3 regions of the Streptomyces zhihengii genome follow, and region 2 is predicted to be linked to each of the others. Evidence: riboswitches for the same ligand, from Rfam matches in the RefSeq annotation. Region 2 holds a riboswitch; each other region holds the start of a gene.
What was found. A riboswitch is a leader RNA that binds a small molecule or an ion and turns the genes downstream of it on or off. The one in region 2 is predicted to bind cyclic di-AMP.

Region 1 (6,945 bases), 1.5 Mb from region 2:
GAGGTGGTGGCGTACGGCGTCGGCGAGCTGGAGTCGGCGGCCTGCTCGTCGGTGTGGCTGACGATGAAGCGGTTCGCCGTCAGGACGAGGACCGTGACATGGCGGCGGACCTCGTTGGCGTCGAAGGTCGTCTCCTGGTGCACGAGGTACGAGGAGATGGCCTCGCCACCGACAGCGGCCTCCACCGCCTCGGCCACGAGGGCCGGGTAGTAGCCGCTGCGCTCGATCGCCGCGCGCAGCCCCTGGGTCGTCGTGCCGGTCTTCGCCATGCCGTCCATCCTAAAGGGCCGTGGGGGTCCGAATCGCTCACAGGCTCAGTAGCTCGGCAGCCGCCGGGGGCCGAGGTCGGTACGGGTGGGAGGAGGGGCGAGCCGCACGGAGGCGTCCAGCACCGACAGGCCGTGCGGGGCGACGACGACCGGCTCCAGTCCGATCGACACCACCTCGGGGTGGTCGTCGACGAGCCGGGAGACCCGCAAGAGCAGTTCTTCGAGCGCCGCCGTGTCGACGGGGGCGGATCCCCGCCACCCGAAGAGCATCGGCGCCGTGCGGATGCTGCGGATCAGCTCCGCCGCGTCCCGGTCGGTGGCGGGGACGAGGCGGTGCGCGGTGTCGCCGAGCAGTTCGGAGGGGGCGCCGGCGAGGCCGAAGGAGAGCACGGACCCGGCCGCCGGGTCGATGGACGCCCGCACGACGGTGTCCACCCCGCGCGGGACCATCGCCTGCACGACCGGCTGCAGCTCCGCCGCCTTGCCCAGCGTCTCGGTCAGCTCGTGGTACGCCTGGCGCAGTTGGTGCTCGTCGGCGAGGTCGAGGCGCACCCCGCCGAGGTCGGCACGGTGCCGCAGATGGGGGGCGGTGGTCTTCAGGGCGACGGGGTAGCCCAGCCGGGCGGCCGCGTCGGCGGCGGAGTCCGGGTCGGACGCGGGCAGCGCGGCGCGCACCGTGATGCCGTAGCGGGCGAGCAGCTCGTGGGCGTCGGGGGTGCTGAGGGTGAAGCCGCGGGTGTCCGCCTCCTGGCCGAGCAGTCGCTCGATCTGGGCGGCGGCACCGGACTCGTCGATGTCGTCGTACTCGGGCACCTTGCCGGGCTCGGCGGCCTGGCGCCGCCACTGCGCGTACCTGACCGCCTCGGCCAGCGCGCGCACGGCCCGCTCCGCCGCCGGATACGCCGGAATCCGCCGCGCCTCCCCGACCGGCCCGTCCGCGCCCTGCGCCTCACCGGCGGGCAGCGCCGTCACGGGGGCGGGCGCGGACACGGGAGCGGGGGACGTCGGGGGTGTGGGGGTGGCGGTGGTGGCCGCGGCGGGGACGGGGGCGGTCGGCCCGGGTCCGCCGGCGGACCGCCCGCGCAGCCCGAACCAGCTCCGGCCCCGCCCGGCCGTGGACCGCGGGGTGCCGTGCGGTGACCCGGGCTCGGAGCGGGGGGCGCCGGAGGCGTCGGGGGCGTCGGTAGCGGGGGGCTCCGGGGCCGGGTCGGGGGTGGGGGCCGGGTCGGGGGTGGCCGGGTCGGCGGCGGTCGCCGGCGCGGCAGCCGCGCGGCTGGACGGACCTGAGTCGGCGGCCGGGCCCGCGTCGGAAGCGGCCGGGGCAGAGGCGGTGCCCGTCCTGGACGCGGCCGTGCCGGAGGTGGTGCCCGTGCCGGAGGCGGCCGGGTCGGCCCCCGCGTCGGGGGTCGGGCCCGGGACCGCTGTCGAGGGTCGCGCGGGCGGCTCGGCGCCCGTGGGGCCGGCGGCGCGGAGGGGGGAGGCCGGGCGGGTGCTGGTGGCCGCCGCCAGGGCGTCCGCCAGCGCGCCCATCTCGACATGGACCACCGCCACCGGCTTCGCCGGACTCGCCGCGGCCGCGTCCGTCAGCGCCGCCGCGAGGCTCTCCCCGTCACCGGCCTCGGTGACGCCGTCCTCCCCCACCCACGGGATCGCCGTCACGATCACCGCGTCGCAGCGGTCGTCGCCGAGCGCACCGGCCAGCGCCGCCCGGAAGTCGGCGGGCGTCGCGCCCGTGGTCAGGTCGAGCGGGGGCAGCGGGCGCAGGCCCTCCGTGAGGCAGGCGTCGTAGGCGAGCAGACCGAGGGACTCGGAGTTGCCGAGGATCGCGACCCGGGGCCCGGCGGGCAGCGGCTGGCCCGCGAGCATCAGCCCCGCGTCGACCAGTTCGGTCACCGTGTCGACACGGATCACGCCGGCCTGGCGCATCAGCGCCCCGACCGTCGCGTCCGGGATGCGGGTCACCGGCACCGCGTGCCCCGGGGGCGCGCTGCCGCTGTGCCGGGCGCCCTTGACGACGACCACGGGCTTGACCGCGGCCGTGCGGCGGGCGAGCCGGGTGAACTTGCGCGGGTTGCCGATGGACTCCAGGTACAGCAGGACGACGTCGGTGCCGGTGTCCTCGTACCAGTACTGGAGGAAGTCGTTGCCGGAGACGTCGGCCCGGTTCCCGGCGGAGATGAACGAGGAGAGCCCCGCGCCGCGCCGGTGCAGCCCCGCGAGCAGCGCGATGCCGATGGCGCCGGACTGGGTGAACAGCCCGATGCGGCCGGGGGCGGGCGACTCGGGGGCGAGCGAGGCGTTGAGCCGGACGGTGTCGGCGGTGTTGATGATCCCGAAGGCGTTCGGTCCGATGATCCGCATGCCGTACGAGCGCGCCTGGCGGACCAGTTCCCGCTGCCGCTCCCTGCCGCCCGAGCCCGTCTCCGCGTACCCGGCGCTCACCACGACCAGGCCGCGGGCGCCGTGCTCACCGCAGTCGGCGACCGCCTCGGGGACCCGGTCCGCCGGTACGGCGATCACGGCCAGGTCGACGGGCTCGCCGATCTCGCCGAGGGAGCGCACGGCCGGCACGCCGTCGACGGTGTCGAGCTCCTCGGGGAAGGCGCTGTTCACCGCGTGGACCCGGCCCGTGAATCCGGCCTGGAGGAGATTGCGCAGCGCGGTGCGCCCGACACCACCGGGCCGTCGGCCGACCCCGACCACGGCGACGGAGCCGGGGGCGAGCAGCCGCTGCACGGACCGGGCCTCCGCGCGCTGTTCCCGGCCGCGCTGGACGGCGAGGGACGCCTCGGTCGGCTCCAGTTCGAGGGTGAGGTGGACGGAGCCGTCCTCGAAGCTGCGCCGCTGGGTGTAGCCGCCGTCCCGGAACACCTTGATCATCTTGTTGTTGGCCGGCAGCACCTCGGCCGCGAAGCGCCGGATGCCGCGCTCCCTGGCGACCGCCGCGATGTGCTCCAGCAGCGCGGAGGCCACGCCACGGCCCTGGTGGGCGTCCTGGACGAGGAAGGCGACCTCGGCTTCGTCGGCGGGCGGCCCGGCGGGGCGGCCCGTCGCGTCGATCCGGTCGTAGCGCACGGTGGCGATGAACTCGTCGCCCGCGGTCATGGCGAGCCCGACGCGGTTCACGAAGTCGTGGTGGGTGAAGCGGTGCACGTCCTTGTCGGACAGACGGGGGTAGGGCGCGAAGAAGCGGTAGTACTTCGACTCGTCGGAGACCTGCTCGTAGAAGCTCACCAGGCGGTCGGCGTCCTCGGCGGTGATCGGCCTGATCCGGGCCGTGCCGCCGTCGCGCAGGACCACGTCGGCTTCCCAGTGATCGGGGTAGGCGTGCTCCGGCGGCGTCTGCATGGGCCAAGCGTACGGCCGTGTCACCGGTCGCGTGGAGGGGTGTGGACAGGCACGCTGAGAGGGCCTCCGGGCCGGGCCGCCGGGCCTCGTTCCGTCGGCGGGAGCACGTCGCACCACATGAGAGAATGGTCTAGACAACCCGTTAAGACTTGAAGGGCAACACCATGGCTGAGCGTCGCGTCAATGTCGGCTGGGCCGAGGGCCTTCACGCCCGCCCCGCGTCCATCTTCGTCCGTGCCGCCACGGCCTCCGGCGTCCCCGTGACGATCGCCAAGGCCGACGGCAACCCGGTCAACGCCGCGTCCATGCTGGCCGTGCTCGGCCTCGGCGCCCAGGGCGGCGAGGAGATCGTGCTGGCCTCCGACGCGGACAACGCCGATGCCGCGCTGGACCGCCTGGCCAAGCTGGTCGCCGAGGGCCTGGACGAGCTGCCCGAGACCGTCTGAACGGCGGCCGGGCCACGGGCCCCGCGGGTGCACCCCCGCACGCTTCGCGGAAAAGCCGCGGCAACCCCCCGAGGGCGCCGCGGCTTTTTTGTGCCGCTTGCCGGTAATTCACAGGCCCGGCACGGCTAATGAATTACCGGCCGGGAGAATTCGGGCAGCAGAAAGAGGCGCCCGCGAATGGCTCCTCTTTGTATACGGCCCCTCTGTTAATTGCGGGCGCTCCCGATGTTTACGGCGTGTTGCGAAGTCCTCACCCGCTCCGGGCGGCGCAGCCGGTGCGCGGCGGCCGCGCGCTCGGCGTGCAGGGCGGTGAGCGCACGCGCCCGCTCCACGTCACCGCGTGCGACCGCGTCCACGATGGCGCCGTGCTCGGCCCAGGACTCCACGGGCGCCGCGGGCTGGTCGACCGTGTACATCCACGCGGTCTTGTGGCGGAGCTGGGTGAGCAGCGCCGTGAGCCCGGGGCTGCCGCAGGCCTGGGCGAGCGTCTCGTGGAACCAGGCGCCCAGCGAGCGCAGATCCTCGCCCTGACCGCGCCGTGCGCGGTCCTGACCGAGGCGCACCAGGCCGCGCAGCACCTTCAGATGGGCCTCGGTGCGCCGCTGTGCCGCGCGCGCGGCACCGAGGGGCTCCAGCAGCAGCCGGATCTCCAGGAGATCGGCGGCCTCCTGGTCGGTCGGCTCGGCGACATGCGCCCCGGCGTGACGGCGGGTGACGACGAAGCCCTCGGACTCCAGCGTGCGCAGCGCCTCCCGCACGGGGACGCGGGAGACCCCGTAGCGGCGAGCGAGCTGCTCCTCGGTGAGCCGGCTGCCGCGCTCGAAGACACCGGTGACGATGTCGTCGCGAATCGCCGTGCATACAGAGTGCGCGGGAATGCGCATGGCCGAACCTCCGTCTGATCCGCACGAAAATCTGCACCGATTGACTCGTGTCCGGCGACTCTATTCCAGTCCGCGGGATTTTCCGAAGGCCGAGGGGAATCCGTGGATATCTTCTGGGCTTTTGGCCGGAATCGGAAGGCCGGATCGCGGGCGCGGACGGCCCCGCCGGACCGGGCGGCCGGATCGCGGGAGCGGACGACCCCGCCGGACCGTCCCTACCGCATCGCGGGAGCGGGACGGGCCCGCCGGCCGGGCGGCCGGACAGCGGGCGCGGGGACGGCCCCGCCGCCCCTCGTGCACCCCTGCCACGCACGACAGCCCCCGGCGCGGTGCCGGGGGCTGTCGGAGGCGGTGCGGGTCAGACGCTGACGCCGCGGGCGCGCAGATACGCGACCGGGTTGATGTCGGAGCCGTACTCGGCCGTGGTGCGGGCCTCGAAGTGCAGGTGGGGGCCGGTCGAGTTGCCGGTCGAGCCGGACAGTCCGAGCCGCTGGCCCGCCATGACCTGCTGGCCGACGGAGACGGCGATCGACGACAGGTGGCCGTACTGCGTGTACGTGCCGTCGTTCATACGGAGGACGACGTTGTTGCCGTACGCGCCGCCCCAGCCGGCCTCGACCACGGTGCCGGCGCCGACCGCGACGACGGTGCTGCCGGACGCGGCGCGGAAGTCGACGCCGGAGTGGCTGCCGGAGGACCAGAGGTTGCCGCCGGTCTGGTAGCCGGTCGTCACATGGGAGCCGGCGACCGGGATCCGGAAGGCGTTCAGCCGCTTGCGCTCGGCCTCGCGGGCGGCGCGCTCCTTGGCCTCGCGTATCTCCTTGGCGCGCGCCTCGGCCTTGCGCTTCGCCTCGGCCTCGGCCTCGGCCTTCGCCTTGGCGCGGGCGGCGGCCTCGGCGGCCTCCTTCTTCTGCGCGGCCGCCTGGTCGGCGATCTCGTCGGCGATGGACCCCATGGACACGATCTGGGTGAGGCCGGTGTCCTCGACGGAGGCGGCGGCCTCGGCGTCGGCGGCGACCGCCGGGGAGGCGAGGGTGCCGATGACGCCCGCGGTGGCGAGGGTCGCGACGCCGGCCAGGTTCGCGCTCCTGCGCGTCAGGCGGCTCGGGGCACGGTGCTTCCCGGTGGCACGGGTGAACGCCATGAAGAGGCTGGTCCTTTCCTTCCTTCTCGCCTACCGGGTTAGCTGACGGGTTCGGAGCAGGAAGGTCTCCTACGGGCACCTCCGCGGACGAAGGCATCCGATTCACCCCAGGGACTGCATGGGTCCCCGGCTCCCCAGGCTCGCGCCTGACGGGGACTCGGCGATGACTGTCCGATGCCGCGGGCGCGGCGGGGTTTCGGCGAACAGCCGGATCGACGCTAGGCAGGCCGCCAGTCGATCACCAAACGGAACGGCGCTTTTGTCACGCATGCCACAGGACAGAGAAGGACGCTCTCCCCAAAAGGGACAAGGGACGGGAAACGAGGGGACCCCGGCATCACGCATCGCACCGGGGTCCCCTCGCCACCTCTTCGCCCCTTTTCGGGCGCTTTCGCGCCTGCCGGGGCCCGGCCGGTCAGCCGGTGACGACGCTCACCTCGCCGATGCCGAGCGCCTTGACGGGCTCCGCGATCTGCGAGGCGTCGCCGACCAGGACCGTCACCAGGCGGTCCACCGGGAAGGCGCTGACCGCCGCGGCGGTGGCCTCCACCGTGCCCGTGTCGGCCAGGCGCGCGTACAGCCGGGCCTGGTAGTCGTCCGGGAGGTGCTGCTCCACCTGGTCGGCCAGGGTCGCCGCGACGGAGGCCGCCGTCTCGAACTTCAGCGGGGCGACACCCACGAGGTTCTGCACGGCGACGTCGCGCTCGGCGTCGGTGAGGCCGTCGGCCGCCAGGGTGCGCAGCACCTTCCACAGGTCGTCCAGCGCGGGACCGGTGTTGGGCGTGTCCACCGAGCCGCTGATGGCGAGCATCGCGGCACCCGATCCGTCGGGGGCCGACAACAGCACCTGCCCG
Region 2 (6,945 bases):
GTACCCGTCATCCCCATGCCCCGGGCGGCCCGGACGACGTCCCGGTCGACGCCGCGCATGCCGACGTAGGCGTTGGTGAGCAGCGGCGGCACGGCGAAGAGCACCAGGGCGATGACGGTGGGCCAGGAGCCGTAGGCGCCGACGGGGCTGAGCAGCAGCAGCACGAGGACGGCGAAGGTGGGCACGGCACGGCCGGCGTTGGAGATGTTGACGGCGAGCGCGCCGCCCCTGCCGAGGTGCCCGAGGACGAGGGCGACGGGCAGGGCGATCAGGCAGCTCAGGGCGAGGCAGACGGCGGTGAGGTAGAGGTGTTCGGCCAGCCGCTGCCCGATGCCGCCGTCCCCCGCCCAGTTGGCGCCGGTGGTGAGCCAGTCCCAGGTGTCCGCGAGGGTGTTCACGCGGCGCCCTTGCGGGTCCACGGCGTCAGCGCCCGCTGGATCAGCAGCAGCACGAGGTCGGCGGCGACGGCGATGACGACGCAGAGCACGGACGCGGTGAGCACCTGGGCCTTGAAGTAGGTGTTCATCCCGGCGTAGATGAGATTGCCGAGCCCGCCGTGTCCGACGATGGCCCCGATGGTAACCAGGGAGACGGCGGAGACGGTGGCGATGCGCAGTCCGGCCATGGCCGCGGGCAGCGCCAGCGGCAGTTCGACCGCGCACAGCAGGCGCACGGGACCGTAGCCCATGCCGCGCGCGGCCTGCCGGGTCTCCTCCGGCACGGCGCGCAGTCCGGCGAGGATGTTGCGCACCAGCAGGGTGAGCGAGTAGAGGACGAGGCCGGCGACGACGAGCGCGGCGGAGAGCCCGTAGACGGGCAGCAGCAGCGAGAACATCGCCAGCGAGGGGATGGTGTAGAGGATCGTCGTGAGGCCGAGGACGGGGGCCGCGGCCCATCCCCAGCGGCGTGCGGCGACGGCGAGCGGGACGGCGAGGACGAGCCCGATGAGCACCGCGAGGAAGGTGAGCCGCAGATGCTGGAGCACCGCGTCGGTCAGGATCTGGCCGCGGCTGGACAGATAGTCGCCGCAGATCCATTCGTTGCGCGCGAGGCAGTCGTCGGGGGGCGCCGTCATCTGTCCATTGCAGCGTCGGCACGGCGGGGGCGCGCGCTGGGTTGCGCCTTTCCAGGAGCAATGAAAGGCCGGAGGGAGGTCACCGGAGCCGGCGCGGAGGGAAATGCGGCCGGGGCCTTTCCGCCGACGTGTGCGTCGGCGGAAAGGCCCCGGTGCGGTGCGGCGGCCCGTGGGCCGTCGGGTCCGGTCAGTAGGGACCGTTCACGTTGTCGATCGAACCGTAGCGGTCGGCCGCGTAGTTGCAGGCGGCGACGATGTTGGCGACCGGGTCGTACTGGTCGTTCGCGGTGCCCTCGACGTGGTAGGCGTCGAAGGTCGGCTTGATGACCTGGAGCAGACCCTTGGACGGCACGCCGTTGACGGCGTTGATGTCCCAGTTGTTGATCGCCAGCGGGTTGCCGGAGGACTCCCGCATGACGTTGCGGTGGATGCCCTCGTAGGAGCCGGGGATCCCGTGCTTCGCCATGATGTCGAGCGACTCGCGGATCCAGCCGTCGAGGTTGTCGGCGTAGGTCTTGGCCGCGGCGGGCTTCACGGCCGGGGCGCTCTTGCCGGCGACGGCGGGGACGGCGCGCTTCTCGGAGCGGTCGGCGCGCGCGGTGTCGGCGGTGCGGTCCGCGGGCGCGGCCTTGGCGCCGATGGTGAGCTGCAGGCCGGGGCGGATCAGCGACGGGTCCGCGCCGATGTTGCGGCGGTTGTCGTTGTAGAGCTTCTTCCAGCCGCCGGAGACCGACTGCTTCTCGGCGATCTTCGACAGGGTGTCGCCGGCGACGACGGTGTACGTCTTGGCGGCCTTCTTGGCGGGCGCGGGGGCCGTGACGGCGGCCTTGGCGGCGGCCGGCTGGGCGGCGCTCGCGGAGGTCGCGGCGATCACGGGCAGGACGAGCGCGGCGCCGCCCGTGCCGGCCACGAGAAGGCCACGGGTGAGACGGCGGGACCGGTTGCGGCGGTGCTTGCCGATTGCAGGCATGACGAATTCCTCTCCGTCGCCTGCGAGGTGAGCTGTCGGGTTCGGGCTGGAGATGCCCGGCCGCGCGGTGCACGGCTTCACCCCGAGCCGTGGCGGCGTCGGGCCCGGATGTCTCCGGGCCGTCCTCCGTCACGGCGGCCTACCTGGTTCCCCCGCTCCTGCCGTCGAAGTCTCTGGTCGGGTGTCCGGACAGCGGCAGGATTCGGCGTCCTGTCCGGAATGCCGTGACCGTAGGCGAGAGGGACGCAAAGGAACAAGCCTGGAATTCACAACCGCAATGCGGCACACCCCGATGAGCCCGGCAAATGATGTTGAAGCAATTCCGACGGCCCATCAATTCACGCAGGGGGATGGGGAAATGCGGCCGGGAAGATCAGCTTTCACGGCCCTTCGCGTGACGGATGTCACCAGCCGCGACACAACCACACGACATCATGCCAATGCTCAACGAAACGGACATCAGGGGCGAGTGGGAAACCCGGGGATCAAGGTCCGGCATTCGCGGGACTTTTGGGAATTAATGCCCGATTTGCACTACATCGTGCCGGGTGCGCCGCGCACCAGGATGCGCCGGCCGGTGACCCGCTCCGCCGACAGGGCGATCCACAGGTCCCGCTCCCCGCCCGCCCAGGGCTCGGAGTACGCGAGGCCGTCCAGCCGGCTCACCCCCGCCTCGTCGGTGACCGTCCGCGCCGTGCCGACCACCAGCACGCTCCAGCCCTGGCTGAACGCCTCGTCGATGTGGTCGACCTCGAACGCCGTCTCCCCGCCCGCCGCCCTGCCGGGCAGCGCGCCGGAGGAGGTCCGGAAGGCCACCTCGCGGTCGGCGACGACATAGTTCACCGGCAGGATCGCGGGGCCGTCCGGCGCGGTCACCGCGACCCGGCCGACACCGTGCGTACCCAGCAGCGTCCAGCACTCGTCCGTCTCCAGCTCGACCAGCCGCGGGTGGTACCCGGCGCGCCCCACTCCCCCGGTCAGCTCCGCGTCCCCGCCCGTCAGCGCCGTGACCGTGGTCTCCAGGGCGTCGGCGAGCCGCAGCAGGAAACCCATCCCGGGGGCGGCGGGCTTCTCCTCCAGGTACTCGATGTACCCGGGCGCCGACGCGGCCCGCAGGGCCAGCTCCTCCCGGGAGAGCCCGAGCTGGCGCCGCCGGGCCGCCACCCTGCGGCCGATGTCGCCGCTCGTGCGCCCCCCGTCCGGGCCGGCCGCTTCCGAGTGCGCTTGTCCGGACATGGTCGTGCCCTTCCCTCTCGGCGTACGGGTACCGGGGGCGCCGCGCCCCGGGCCCACCGTAGCCAGCACCCGACCGCCCCGCACGGCGGCACACGCCGGTCGCACCCCGCCCGACCAGGCCGGGACAGACTCGGAATACTGGACTCGACAGGACCGCCGGATCATGGAGGTGCCGAATGAACCGCTGGACCGGTGCGCGATGAGACACCGCTCCGTGGCCGATCTGATGACCCCCGAGGCCGTGGTCGCCCAGCGCGGCACGGCCTTCAAGGAGATCGCCCGGCTGCTCGACGAGTACGGGATCACCGCCGTGCCGGTGATCGACGACGACGGCCGCCCCGTCGGCGTGGTGTCGGAGGCCGACCTGCTGCGCCGCCACACCGGCGGCACGGGCTCGGACACGGCCGAGGGGCTGATGACCAGCCCGGCCGTCGTCGCGCGGCCCGGGTGGAGCGCGGTGCGGGCGGCCCGGGTGATGGAGGAGCGCCACATCAAGCGGCTCCCGGTGGTCGACGACCACGGGCACCTGATCGGGGTGGTCAGCCGCAGCGACCTGCTCCAGCTCTTCCTGCGCCGGGACCGGTCCATCCAGGAGGAGATCGTCGAGGACGTGCTCGCCGGCACGCTCGGGGTCTCCCCCGCCGCGGTGAACGTCCAGGTGGACGACGGGCGGGTGACGCTGAGCGGCACGGTCGAGCGGCGGTCGCTGGTGCGGATCGTGGACCGGATGTGCCGCAGCGTCGACGGCGTCGTGGAGGTCGTCAACCGCCTGGACTTCGACCGGGAGGACACGGAGGACCGCCACGGCCGGGACGGCCGCGACGACCGTGCCGACCACGACGGCCACGACGGCCACGACGGCCACGACGACCGTGCCAGCCGCCCGGAGGAGCCGGCCTGAGCCGGCCCGCCCGGCCGGGGGGCCCCGGCCGGGCGGTCTCAGGTCTCCGGAAGCGGCAGCACGCAGGACGTGCCCGGTTCCAGGACGACCGAGCGCCCGCCCAGCCGTACGCCGATGGGCAGGCCGTCGGCCGACGGCGGCAGCCCGATCCGCAGCTCCCCCGGCCGTACGGCCACCCGGACGCCCCAGTGCCCGTGGTAGCGCATCGTGAAGCCGTACTCGGACAGCCCGGGCGACGGCACCGGGTCGAACCACAGCGAGCCGGACCGGGTCTCCATGCCCGTCAGCCCGCGCTGGACCAGGTCGAGGGTGCCCGCCATGGCCCCCAGGTGGACGCCCTCCTCCGTGGTGCCGCCCTGGAGGTCGGCGATGTCGCCCTCCAGGGCCTCCCGGCAGTAGGCCCACGCGTCCTCCCGGCGCACCCGGGAGAGCACCCAGCCGTGGACCAGCCCGCTGAGGGTGGATCCGTGGCTGGTGCGCCGCAGGTAGTAGTCCACGGTGCGCTGCCAGGTCGCGTCGTCCAGCTCGTAGCCGAGCCGGGCGAACAGGGCGCGCAGCTCGGCCGGGGAGAACAGGTACCCGAGCATCAGCACATCGGCCTGCTTGGACGCCTGGTAGCGGTTGACGGTGTCGTCCTCGGCCTCCAGCACCCGGTCCAGCCGGCGGATGTCGCCGTGCCGGGAGCGCAGCCCCTCCCAGTCGAGCTCCGCCAGCTCCCCGTAGCCGTGGAACTGGCTGATCACCCCGTCGTGGAAGGGCACGTACAGCCGGGTCGACACCTCCTTCCAGTGCTCCAGCTCCCCCGGTCCGAGCCCGGTGCGCTCCAGCAGGTCGACGCGCCGGGGCTCGGGCAGGTCGCGCACCAGGTCCAGGGCGCGGGAGATCACCCAGGCGGCCGTGACGTTGGTGTACGCGTTGTCGTCGAGACCGGGCCGGTCGGCGTCCGGGTACGCCTCGTGGTACTCGTCGGGCCCCACGACGCCCCGGATCCGGTAGCGGCCGAGGTCCGGGTCGAAGTCGGCGAAGTCCGCCCAGAAGCGCGCGATCCGGGTGAGCATCTCGGCGCCCTTGGTGTGCAGGAACTCCGCGTCGCCGCTGGCCTCGCAGTACTGCCAGACGTTGTAGGCGATGGCGGAGCCGACATGGTGCTGGAGCCTCGAATGGTCGGGGAGCCAGCGGCCCGAGCGCGGGTTGAGATGGAGCTGCTGGGTCTCCTCCCGCCCGTCGCTGCCGCTCTGCCACGGGTACATCGCGCCCCGGTGCCCGGCGTCGCGGGCGAGGACGCGCGCCTGGTCGAGCCGGCGGTAGCGGTAGGTGAGCAGGGCGCGGGAGACCTCGGGGAACCGGAGGTTGAGGTAGGGCAGGACGAACAGCTCGTCCCAGAAGATGTGGCCCCGGTACGCCTCGCCGTGGAGCCCGCGCGCGGGGACGCCGACATCGAGGTCCGCCGTGTGCGGCGAGAGGGTCTGGAGCACATGGAAGAGGTGCAGCCGCAGGATGCGCCCGGCCTCCCCCGGCACGTCCAGCGCCGCCCTGCGCCAGAGCTGGCGCCACGCGGTGCGGTGCGACTCCAGGAGCTCCTCGAAGCCGGGCGCCCGGCGGACCCGGTCGGCGGCGGCGTGCAGCGGGTCGCTGATGGCCGTGTCCCGCGAGGTGTGCAGCGCGACGATCTTGTCGACGGTGCGCGGCTCCCCGGCGGCGAGCGACAGCCGCAGCCGCTGGACGGCGCGGTCCGGCTCGTGGTCGGCGCGCGGGCGCTCGTGCCCGGCCGCGCCGTCGGCGGTGGTGCGGGCCGCCATCCCGACGCGGATGTCCGAGGTCCGGGTGCGGCAGCGCAGCCAGACGACGTCCGCCGCCCCGTCGTCCCCGCCGCCGGAGCCGTCGTCGCCGTCGCCCGGGTCGACATGGACGAGGTGGGCGCCGTCGAGACGGCGGTAGCGGGCGACGCCGCTGTTGGTGACCCCGCCGTCGACGGCGGCCTCCACCTCGATCCCGCCCGACCAGCCCTCGGCCGTGAACTCGGTGCGCAGGGCGGCGAGATGGGGGTCGCCCATGTGCACCAGGCGAAGCTGGCGCACGAGCAGCACCCGTCCGTCGGGGGTCGCCCAGCGCGCGGTCCGCTCCAGCGTCCCGCCGAACAGGTCGAGCCGCTGCCGGTGTTCGCGCAGGCCCTCGCCGTCCGGGGTGAACCAGGGCGCCGGGCCGTCCTCGCCGGTCGTCCGGAAGCGCAGCGGCAGCCAGTTCGGCAGGTTGACGATGTCCTCGTTCTCGACCTCGCGGCCCGCGACGGTGGACGTCAGGCGGTTGTAGCAGCCCGCGGCGTACGTCCCCGGGTAGTGCGCCTCGCCGGCCGTGCACTCGGGGGCCGCGCCCCGGGTGGCGAAGTAGCCGTTGCCCAGCGTGCACAGCGCCTCCCGCAGGCGCTCGGCGGCCGGGTCGTAGCCCTCGTACTCCCACAGCCAGTCCGTCATGCGCCCTCCCGCGTCGGTTCGTCGTCGAGCAGTTCGGCGAGGTCGCGCACGACCAGGTCGGCGCCGTGGTCCCGCAGCGCGGCCGCCGTCCCCGGTCCGCCGGTCCGGTCGACGCCGACGACCAGACCGAAGCCGCCCCGGCGGCCGGCCTCCACACCGGCCAGCGCGTCCTCGACGACGACGCAGTCCTCCGGGGGCACCGCGAGCCGTGCCGCCGCCTCCAGGAAGAGCGCCGGGTCCGGCTTGCCGGGCAGGCCCATCCGGGCCGCCTCGCCGCCGTCCACGAGCGCGT
Region 3 (6,945 bases), 2.6 Mb from region 2:
GGCGGCGGGACTCGTTGCGCTCGATGACGGCGTTGGCGGCGGAGAGGATCGTCTGGGTGGAGCGGTAGTTCTGCTCCAGCAGGATCGTGGTCGCGTCCGGGTAGTCCTCCTCGAACTGGAGGATGTTGCGGATGGTCGCGCCGCGGAAGGCGTAGATCGACTGGTCGGCGTCGCCGACGACGCACAGCTCGGCCGGCCCCAGGTCCTCGTAGCCGGTGCCGACCAGCTCGCGCACGAGCGTGTACTGGGCGTGGTTGGTGTCCTGGTACTCGTCGACCATGACGTGCCGGAAGCGGCGGCGGTAGTGCTCGGCCACGTCGGGGAAGGCCTGGAGCAGGTGGACCGTCGTCATGATGATGTCGTCGAAGTCCAGCGCGTTGGCCTCGCGCAGCCGCGACTGGTACATCCGGTACGCCTCGGCCAGCGTCTTCTCGAAGCCGTCGGCCGCCTGGTCGGCGAAGGTCTCCTCGTCGATCAGCTCGTTCTTCAGGTTGGAGATCTTGGCGCTGAACGACTTCGGCGGGAACTTCTTCGGGTCGAGGTCCAGGTCGCGGCAGACCAGCGCCATCAGGCGCTTGGAGTCGGCGGCGTCGTAGATCGAGAACGACGAGGTGAAGCCGAGCCTCTTCGACTCGCGGCGCAGGATGCGCACACAGGCGCTGTGGAACGTCATGACCCACATGGCGTTCGCCCGGGGGCCGACGAGCTGCTCGACCCGCTCCTTCATCTCCCCGGCGGCCTTGTTGGTGAAGGTGATCGCCAGTATCTGGCCGGGGTGGACGTGCCGGGTGCCCAGCAGATGGGCGATGCGGTGGGTCAGCACCCTGGTCTTGCCGGAGCCCGCGCCGGCGACGATGAGCAGCGGGGAGCCGGTGTGGACGACCGCGGCCGACTGCTGTTCGTTCAGCCCGTCGAGCAGGGCGGCCGGATCCGCCACGGGGCGCGGGTGGCCGTCGCGGTAGTAGCCCTCGCGGGCCGGGGGCACGTCGTAGCCGCCCTGGAAGAGGTCGTCCGGGATCGGCTCCGGTGCGTGCTCCTCGGGCGGCGGGGGCTGCTCCTCCTGGTGGGGCTCCCCCTCGGGGGACTGGAGGCCGGCCAGGAAGCTGTCGTCAAAGAGGCTGCTCATCGCCTACCGAGTCTAGGCGGCCCCACCGACACTCCGGGCCGCATCGGCGGACCCGCCCCCGGAGCAGGGGACGGGACACGGTGTGTGACCGGGCGGATCCGGGACGCCATCGCCGCGTCGCCGGTGAAGAAGGTCACGAAAATGTATCGGACATATCGAACATCAACCTTCACAGCACCCGCACGAGTTGGCTAGCGTGCTCGACCAGACGGCCCGCACCCCTCCCGGCGAACCGCGCCGAACGGGTCGACTGCGCCGAATCCGTGCTGACCGCTGGGCAGTTCGGAACCGGGGACCCACTCAAGCAGCACCGGGGTGAATCGGGCCGTGTCCGCACGGCCCGTAGGGCACCTTCCGTTCGCCCGAACCCGACAGCTAACCCGGTAGGCGGTCCACGGAAGAAGGAGATGCCGGCCTTGGCGTCGCATCGCAGGATCCGCAGTCGCAGCACCAGGACCTCCCCCGCCGTCGGGTTCACGACGGCCGCCCTCGCGGGCGTCACCCTCCTGTCGACGCAGAGCGCCACCGCCTCGCCGAACGACCCCAAGCCCTCCATCGAGGAGGTGCAGAAGAAGGTCGACGACCTCTACCGCCAGGCCGGCAGCGCGACCCAGGAGTACAACAAGGCCAAGGAGTCCACGGCCGAGCAGCGGCGTGAGGTCGACACCCTGCTCGACGAGGCGGCCACCCGCGCCGAGCAGCTCAACGAGTCCCGCCGGGCGCTCGGCACGTTCGCCGCCGCCCAGTACCGCACGGGCGCGGTCACCCCGACCGCCGCGCTGATGTTCGCGGACAGCCCGCAGGCGTACTTCGACCAGTCGCAGCTCATGAACCGCATGACCGACCAGCAGCGGACGGCGGTCAAGGACTACGAGGACGAGCGCGCCGCGGCGGCCGTGCAGCGCGCGGAGGCGGGCAGGAAGCTCCAGGCGCTCACCGAGTCCCAGCAGGCGCTGCGCACGAGCAAGCAGACCGTGCAGACCAAGCTCACCGAGGCCCGCACGCTGCTCGACCGGCTGACGGCCGAGGAGAAGGCCCGGCTCGCCGCCGCCGAGCGCAAGAAGGAGGAGGAGGCCCGGCGGAAGGCGGAGGAGAAGGCCAAGGCGGAGGCCGAGGCCCGCGCTGCGGCGGAGGCCGAGGCGGCCCGCCAGGAGAGGGAGCGGCAGCAGCAGGAGCAGCCGCCGCCTTCCGGCGGTACCGGCGGCACGACCGACGGCAACTACACGGCCAAGGCCGACAAGGTGCTCGCCTTCGCCCGCGCCCAGATCGGCAAGCCCTACGTCTGGGGTGCGACCGGGCCGAGCTCCTACGACTGCTCCGGGCTGACGCAGGCGGCCTGGAAGGCGGCCGGCGTCGACCTGCCGCGCACCACCTGGGACCAGGTGGAGGTCGGCAAGCGGGTGGCGACGGCCGATCTGCTCCCCGGTGACCTCGTCTTCTTCTACGACGACATCAGCCATGTCGGCATCTACATCGGCGACGGCATGATGATCCACGCCCCGAAGCCGGGGGCGAACGTCCGCGAGGAGTCGATCTACTACATGCCGATCTACGGCAGCGTCCGCCCGGTCTGACCCCGGAGCGGACCGGGCGCCCGACGGAAGGGGGCGGCGGCGGCATCACCGGCCGCCGCCGCCCCCTGTGCGCGAGGCGGTTCCCCGGGATCAGGTCCAGAGCGTCGCGATGAAGATGTTGGCGACCGTCAGCCCGCCGACGGCTCCGAAGACGGCCTTGTCGACGCGCTCCTCGTCCCGCTTGACGTAGACCAGGCCGAGGATCACCACCAGCACCGCGAGCTTGATGCCGATCTTGAGGTTGTTCACCGTCTGGTCGTCGGCCTGGTTGAGGCCCACCAGCGCGACGCCGGTGACCAGCATCGTCAGCGCGCCGTGCAGCATCGCGGGGACGAAGCGGGCCGTCCCCGCGCCCATCGCCTTCATCTGGGTGAGGAAGCCACCCAGCAGTGAGGCGATGCCGATGATGTGCAGGGCCACGAAGACATTGATGAGTACGTCCATGCGGCGGAGCCTATGCGGCCCCCGACGGCGGTCCGGCGGCCGGGGCCCTCTTACCGCACGGGCGGGCGGCCCGGCCGCCGTCGGCGGACATCGGTCAGGACAGGGGGCGGACCGATGCCCCCGGCAGACGGCAGAACGTCAGGAAACGGGCAGCTACGAGCACATTCGGGCAGTTGTGTTCCTCATGTCTCGCTCCGGTAACGGCCGGGGCTAGCGTCTCGCACCAGGTGGCCGCTCCCACCGCCGCCGTGCAGCCGGGCGGCACGGCCACCCCCGCCGAAGGTCCGGCGGCATGCCCGCTCCCCCGTGCGGCGTGCCGCCGGGCCGCGGGACCGGCGGACGGACGACGGAAGGAACGGCGCCACCGTGGCAGCGCACCGGAAACCGCACCGCAGCCCCCACCGAAAACCCCAGCGGAATCCGCTCGCCGGACCGGCCGCCCGCACCGCGGCCACCCTGGCCCTCGCGGGAGCGGCCGCCGGCGCGGCGGGCGGCCTCGCCCACGCCGAGCCGCACCTCACCCCCGCGCAGATCAAGGCCCGCGTCGACGCCCTGTACCAGCAGGCCGAGGCGGCCACCGAGAAGTACAACGGCGCGAAGGAGCGCTCGGACACGGCCCGGGAGGCGCTCGACGCGCTCCGCGACCGGGCGGCCCGCAGCACCGAGCAGCTGAGCGCCTCCCGCGCCGCCCTCGGTTCCTTCGCGACGGCCCAGTACCGCGCGGGCGGCATGGACCCGGGGCTGCGGCTCGCGCTGACCTCGTCCCCCGACGCCTACCTGGAGCAGGCCGCGCTGGCCGAGCGGGTCGGCGACCGGCAGGCCCGGGCGGTCGCGGACGTCCGGCGCCGGATCGCCGGCATCGCCGGGCTCCGCGCCGAGGGGGGCAAGCGGGTCGCGGAGCTGGAAGAACGCCGGCGCGAGCTCCTGCGCCACAAGACCACCGTGCGGGACCGGCTCGCCGCGGCCGAGCGCCTGCTGGCCCGGCTCACCGCCGAGCAGCGCGCGGCGTACGAGCGCGGCACGGCCGAACCGGCCCGCGCCGACCGCTCGGGCCGGGACGGGGGCCCCGCCGCCGCGCCGGGCAGCCGCGCGGCGCAGGCCGTCGCCTACGCCTACGGCGCCCTCGGCAAGCCCTACGTCTGGGGCGCCACCGGCCCGGGCTCGTACGACTGCTCCGGGCTGACCCAGGCCGCGTGGAAGGCCGCCGGAGTCTCGCTGCCGCGCACCACCTACACCCAGATCGACGCCGGCCGGCGGGTGCCCCGCTCCCAACTCGCCCCCGGCGACCTGGTGTTCTTCTACTCGGGCGTCACCCATGTCGGCCTCTACATCGGCGACGGACGGATGATCCACGCGCCGCGGCCGGGCGCGCCCGTGCGGATCGCGCCGATCGACGAGATGCCGTTCGCCGGTGCCACCCGCGTCGGCTGAGCGGCCCCGGCGGGGGCGTCCCTCAGACGAGCCGCCGCGCCGTCGCCCAGCGGGTCAGCTCATGGCGGTTGGAGAGCTGCAACTTCCGCAGCACCGCCGAGACATGGGACTCGACCGTCTTCACCGAGATGAAGAGCTGCTTGGCGATCTCCTTGTAGGCGTAGCCGCGGGCGATGAGCCGCAGCACCTCCCGCTCGCGCTGGGTCAGCCGGTCCAGGTCCTCGTCCACCGGCACCGCGTCGGTGGACGCGAAGGCGTCCAGCACGAAGCCGGCCAGCCGCGGCGAGAAGACGGCGTCGCCCTCCTGCACCCGGAAGATCGAGTCCACCAGGTCGGTGCCCGTGATGGTCTTGGTGACATAGCCGCGGGCGCCGCCGCGGATCACGCCGATCACGTCCTCCGCCGCGTCGGACACGGAGAGCGCGAGGAAGCGCACCGGGTGCTGCGCGGCGGCCATCAGCGTGGCGCAGCGGCGCAGCACCTCCACCCCGCCGCCGCCGGGCAGGTGCACGTCCAGCAGCACGACCTCGGGACGGGTGGCGGTGATGACGGTGACGGCCTGGTCCACGTCGGCGGCCTCGCCGACCACCTCGACGCCGGTGGCGGCCGTCTGCCCGATCTCCGCCTGCACCCCCGCGCGGAACATCCGGTGGTCGTCGACGAGCACCACCCGTACCCGCCGCTCGGCGGTCTCTTCAGCAGCCTCGGTCATCCGTCAGCCCTCTCCATCTCGAGCTCCACCTCGGTCCCCCCGCCGGGCACCGCGCGGAGCCGTGCCGTACCGCCGTTGCGCTGCATCCGGCCGATGATCGATTCTCTTACGCCCATCCTGTCACCGGGCACCGCGTCCAGGTCGAATCCCGGCCCCCGGTCCCGGACGGAGACGAACACCGAACGGGGCTCGACCTCGGCGAAGACCTGGACCGCGCCTCCCGAACCACCGTACTTGGCGGCGTTGACCATCGCTTCGCGCGCGGCCTGCATCTGTGCCGTCAGGCGTTCGTCCAGCGGGCAGTCGCCGACGACGACCACCTCGACGGGCACACCGTGCTTGTCCTCGACCTCGGCGGCGGTCCGCTTCACCGCCTCGGCGAGCGAGTCCGGCTCCTCCTCGTCGTCCTTGCCCGTTCCCTCGGGGCGGTAGAGCCAGTTCCGCAGCTCGCGCTCCTGCGCGCGGGCGAGGCGGCGCACCTCGCCGGGGTCCTCGGCGTTGCGCTGGATCAGGGTGAGGGTGTGCAGGACGGAGTCGTGCACATGGGCGGCGACCTCGGCCCGTTCCTGGGCCCGGATGCGCATGGTCCGCTCCTCGGAGAGGTCCTGGGTCATCCGCACCAGCCAGGGGCCGGCGAGCAGGGCCACACCGGCCACGACGGCGATCACGGCGGTCAGGACGGAGCCGAGCTGCGCGGCCGAGCCGCGCACCACCACGAAGACGGTCAGCCCCGTCACCGCGAGACCGACACCGGCGAGGACCCGCACCAGCGGGATCAGACGGCGCGGCCCGGCCCCGGACGCCGGCGGTGTCCAGCTCGCCCGGCGGGCGTTGTCCGCCTGCCGCCAGACCAGTACCACGCCCGCGCCGATCAGCAGGATCGGGACGACGTAGCGGTTGCTGCTGTTGCGCTCCAGGTTGTCGACGAAGATCGCGCCGCCGACGAACAGCGCGCCGAGCGCGAGCAGTTGGCCCTTGTCCGGCTTGCGCAGCCGCCGCCGGCCGTCGGGCGAGACCTCGAAGAGGGTGCGGCCCTGCGCCCCGCGCCCGCCGACGCCGAGCGGGACGACGATCCAGAACACGGCGTACGGCAGGGCGCCCAGCCCGTCCGCCATGAACAGCAGCAGGAACACCAGGCGCACCCAGATGACCGGCAGTCCCAGATGTCCGGCGAGACCGCGCGCGACACCGCCGAGCAGCCGCCCGTCGGCGCTGCGGTACAGCTTGCGGACCGCCGGCTCTTCGGCCTCGGACGGACGGGTGGCGACTGGCATGCCCCGATCGTCACACGGCGGCGGGGGCGCGGACATCAGGGCAGTCCCTTAATCCGACCCTGAGACCGCCCGTCCGGTGCCGGGACCGCGCCGGGTGCCCGGGCGGGGCCGCCCGGAGGCGCCGTCCGGGGGCCCGCGCCGGGGTCCGCCGCCCCGGCCGGCCGCGGCCGCCCGAGGGGCCGGGCCCGCGGCCCCGGGGCGAATATCAGGGAACGGCCAGGGTCGGGGCGGCTGCCCCCCGGGCCGCCGGGCCGTCACCATGGACACATGAGCCAGCCGACCACCGCGCCACCCCTCCCGCCGCAGGAGCCGGACGGGCAGCAGCCGCTGCGCCGCACCCCGCGCTCCAAGATGGTGGCGGGCGTCTGCGGCGGGCTCGGCCGC

Region 1: another riboswitch for cyclic di-AMP. It lies ahead of JE024_RS09285 (M23 family metallopeptidase); the one in region 2 lies ahead of JE024_RS03375 (LysM peptidoglycan-binding domain-containing protein).
Region 3: another riboswitch for cyclic di-AMP. It lies ahead of JE024_RS14110 (C40 family peptidase); the one in region 2 lies ahead of JE024_RS03375 (LysM peptidoglycan-binding domain-containing protein).

Annotation. Positions count from the first base shown of each region.
Region 1 covers NZ_JAFEJA010000001.1:2,274,057-2,281,001, forward strand. The annotation lists gene JE024_RS09265 (DUF5998 family protein) at 1-269, opposite strand, end outside; gene JE024_RS09270 (GNAT family N-acetyltransferase) at 315-3,617, opposite strand; gene JE024_RS09275 (HPr family phosphocarrier protein) at 3,782-4,063, shown strand; gene JE024_RS09280 (GntR family transcriptional regulator) at 4,270-4,947, opposite strand; gene JE024_RS09285 (M23 family metallopeptidase) at 5,306-6,091, opposite strand; cyclic di-AMP (ydaO/yuaA leader) riboswitch at 6,104-6,264, opposite strand; gene JE024_RS09290 (M16 family metallopeptidase) at 6,507-6,945, opposite strand, start outside.
Region 2 covers NZ_JAFEJA010000001.1:784,929-791,873, forward strand. The annotation lists gene JE024_RS03365 (ABC transporter permease) at 1-398, opposite strand, end outside; gene JE024_RS03370 (ABC transporter permease) at 395-1,075, opposite strand; gene JE024_RS03375 (LysM peptidoglycan-binding domain-containing protein) at 1,263-2,045, opposite strand; cyclic di-AMP (ydaO/yuaA leader) riboswitch at 2,050-2,263, opposite strand; gene JE024_RS03380 (helix-turn-helix domain-containing protein) at 2,580-3,281, opposite strand; gene JE024_RS03385 (CBS domain-containing protein) at 3,481-4,182, shown strand; gene JE024_RS03390 (glycoside hydrolase family 65 protein) at 4,221-6,653, opposite strand; gene JE024_RS03395 (HAD family hydrolase) at 6,650-6,945, opposite strand, start outside.
Region 3 covers NZ_JAFEJA010000001.1:3,408,836-3,415,780, forward strand. The annotation lists gene pcrA (DNA helicase PcrA) at 1-1,126, opposite strand, end outside; cyclic di-AMP (ydaO/yuaA leader) riboswitch at 1,370-1,531, shown strand; gene JE024_RS14110 (C40 family peptidase) at 1,534-2,700, shown strand; gene JE024_RS14115 (hypothetical protein) at 2,791-3,144, opposite strand; gene JE024_RS14120 (C40 family peptidase) at 3,511-4,575, shown strand; gene JE024_RS14125 (LuxR C-terminal-related transcriptional regulator) at 4,598-5,287, opposite strand; gene JE024_RS14130 (ATP-binding protein) at 5,284-6,561, opposite strand; gene JE024_RS14135 (PspC domain-containing protein) at 6,829-6,945, shown strand, end outside.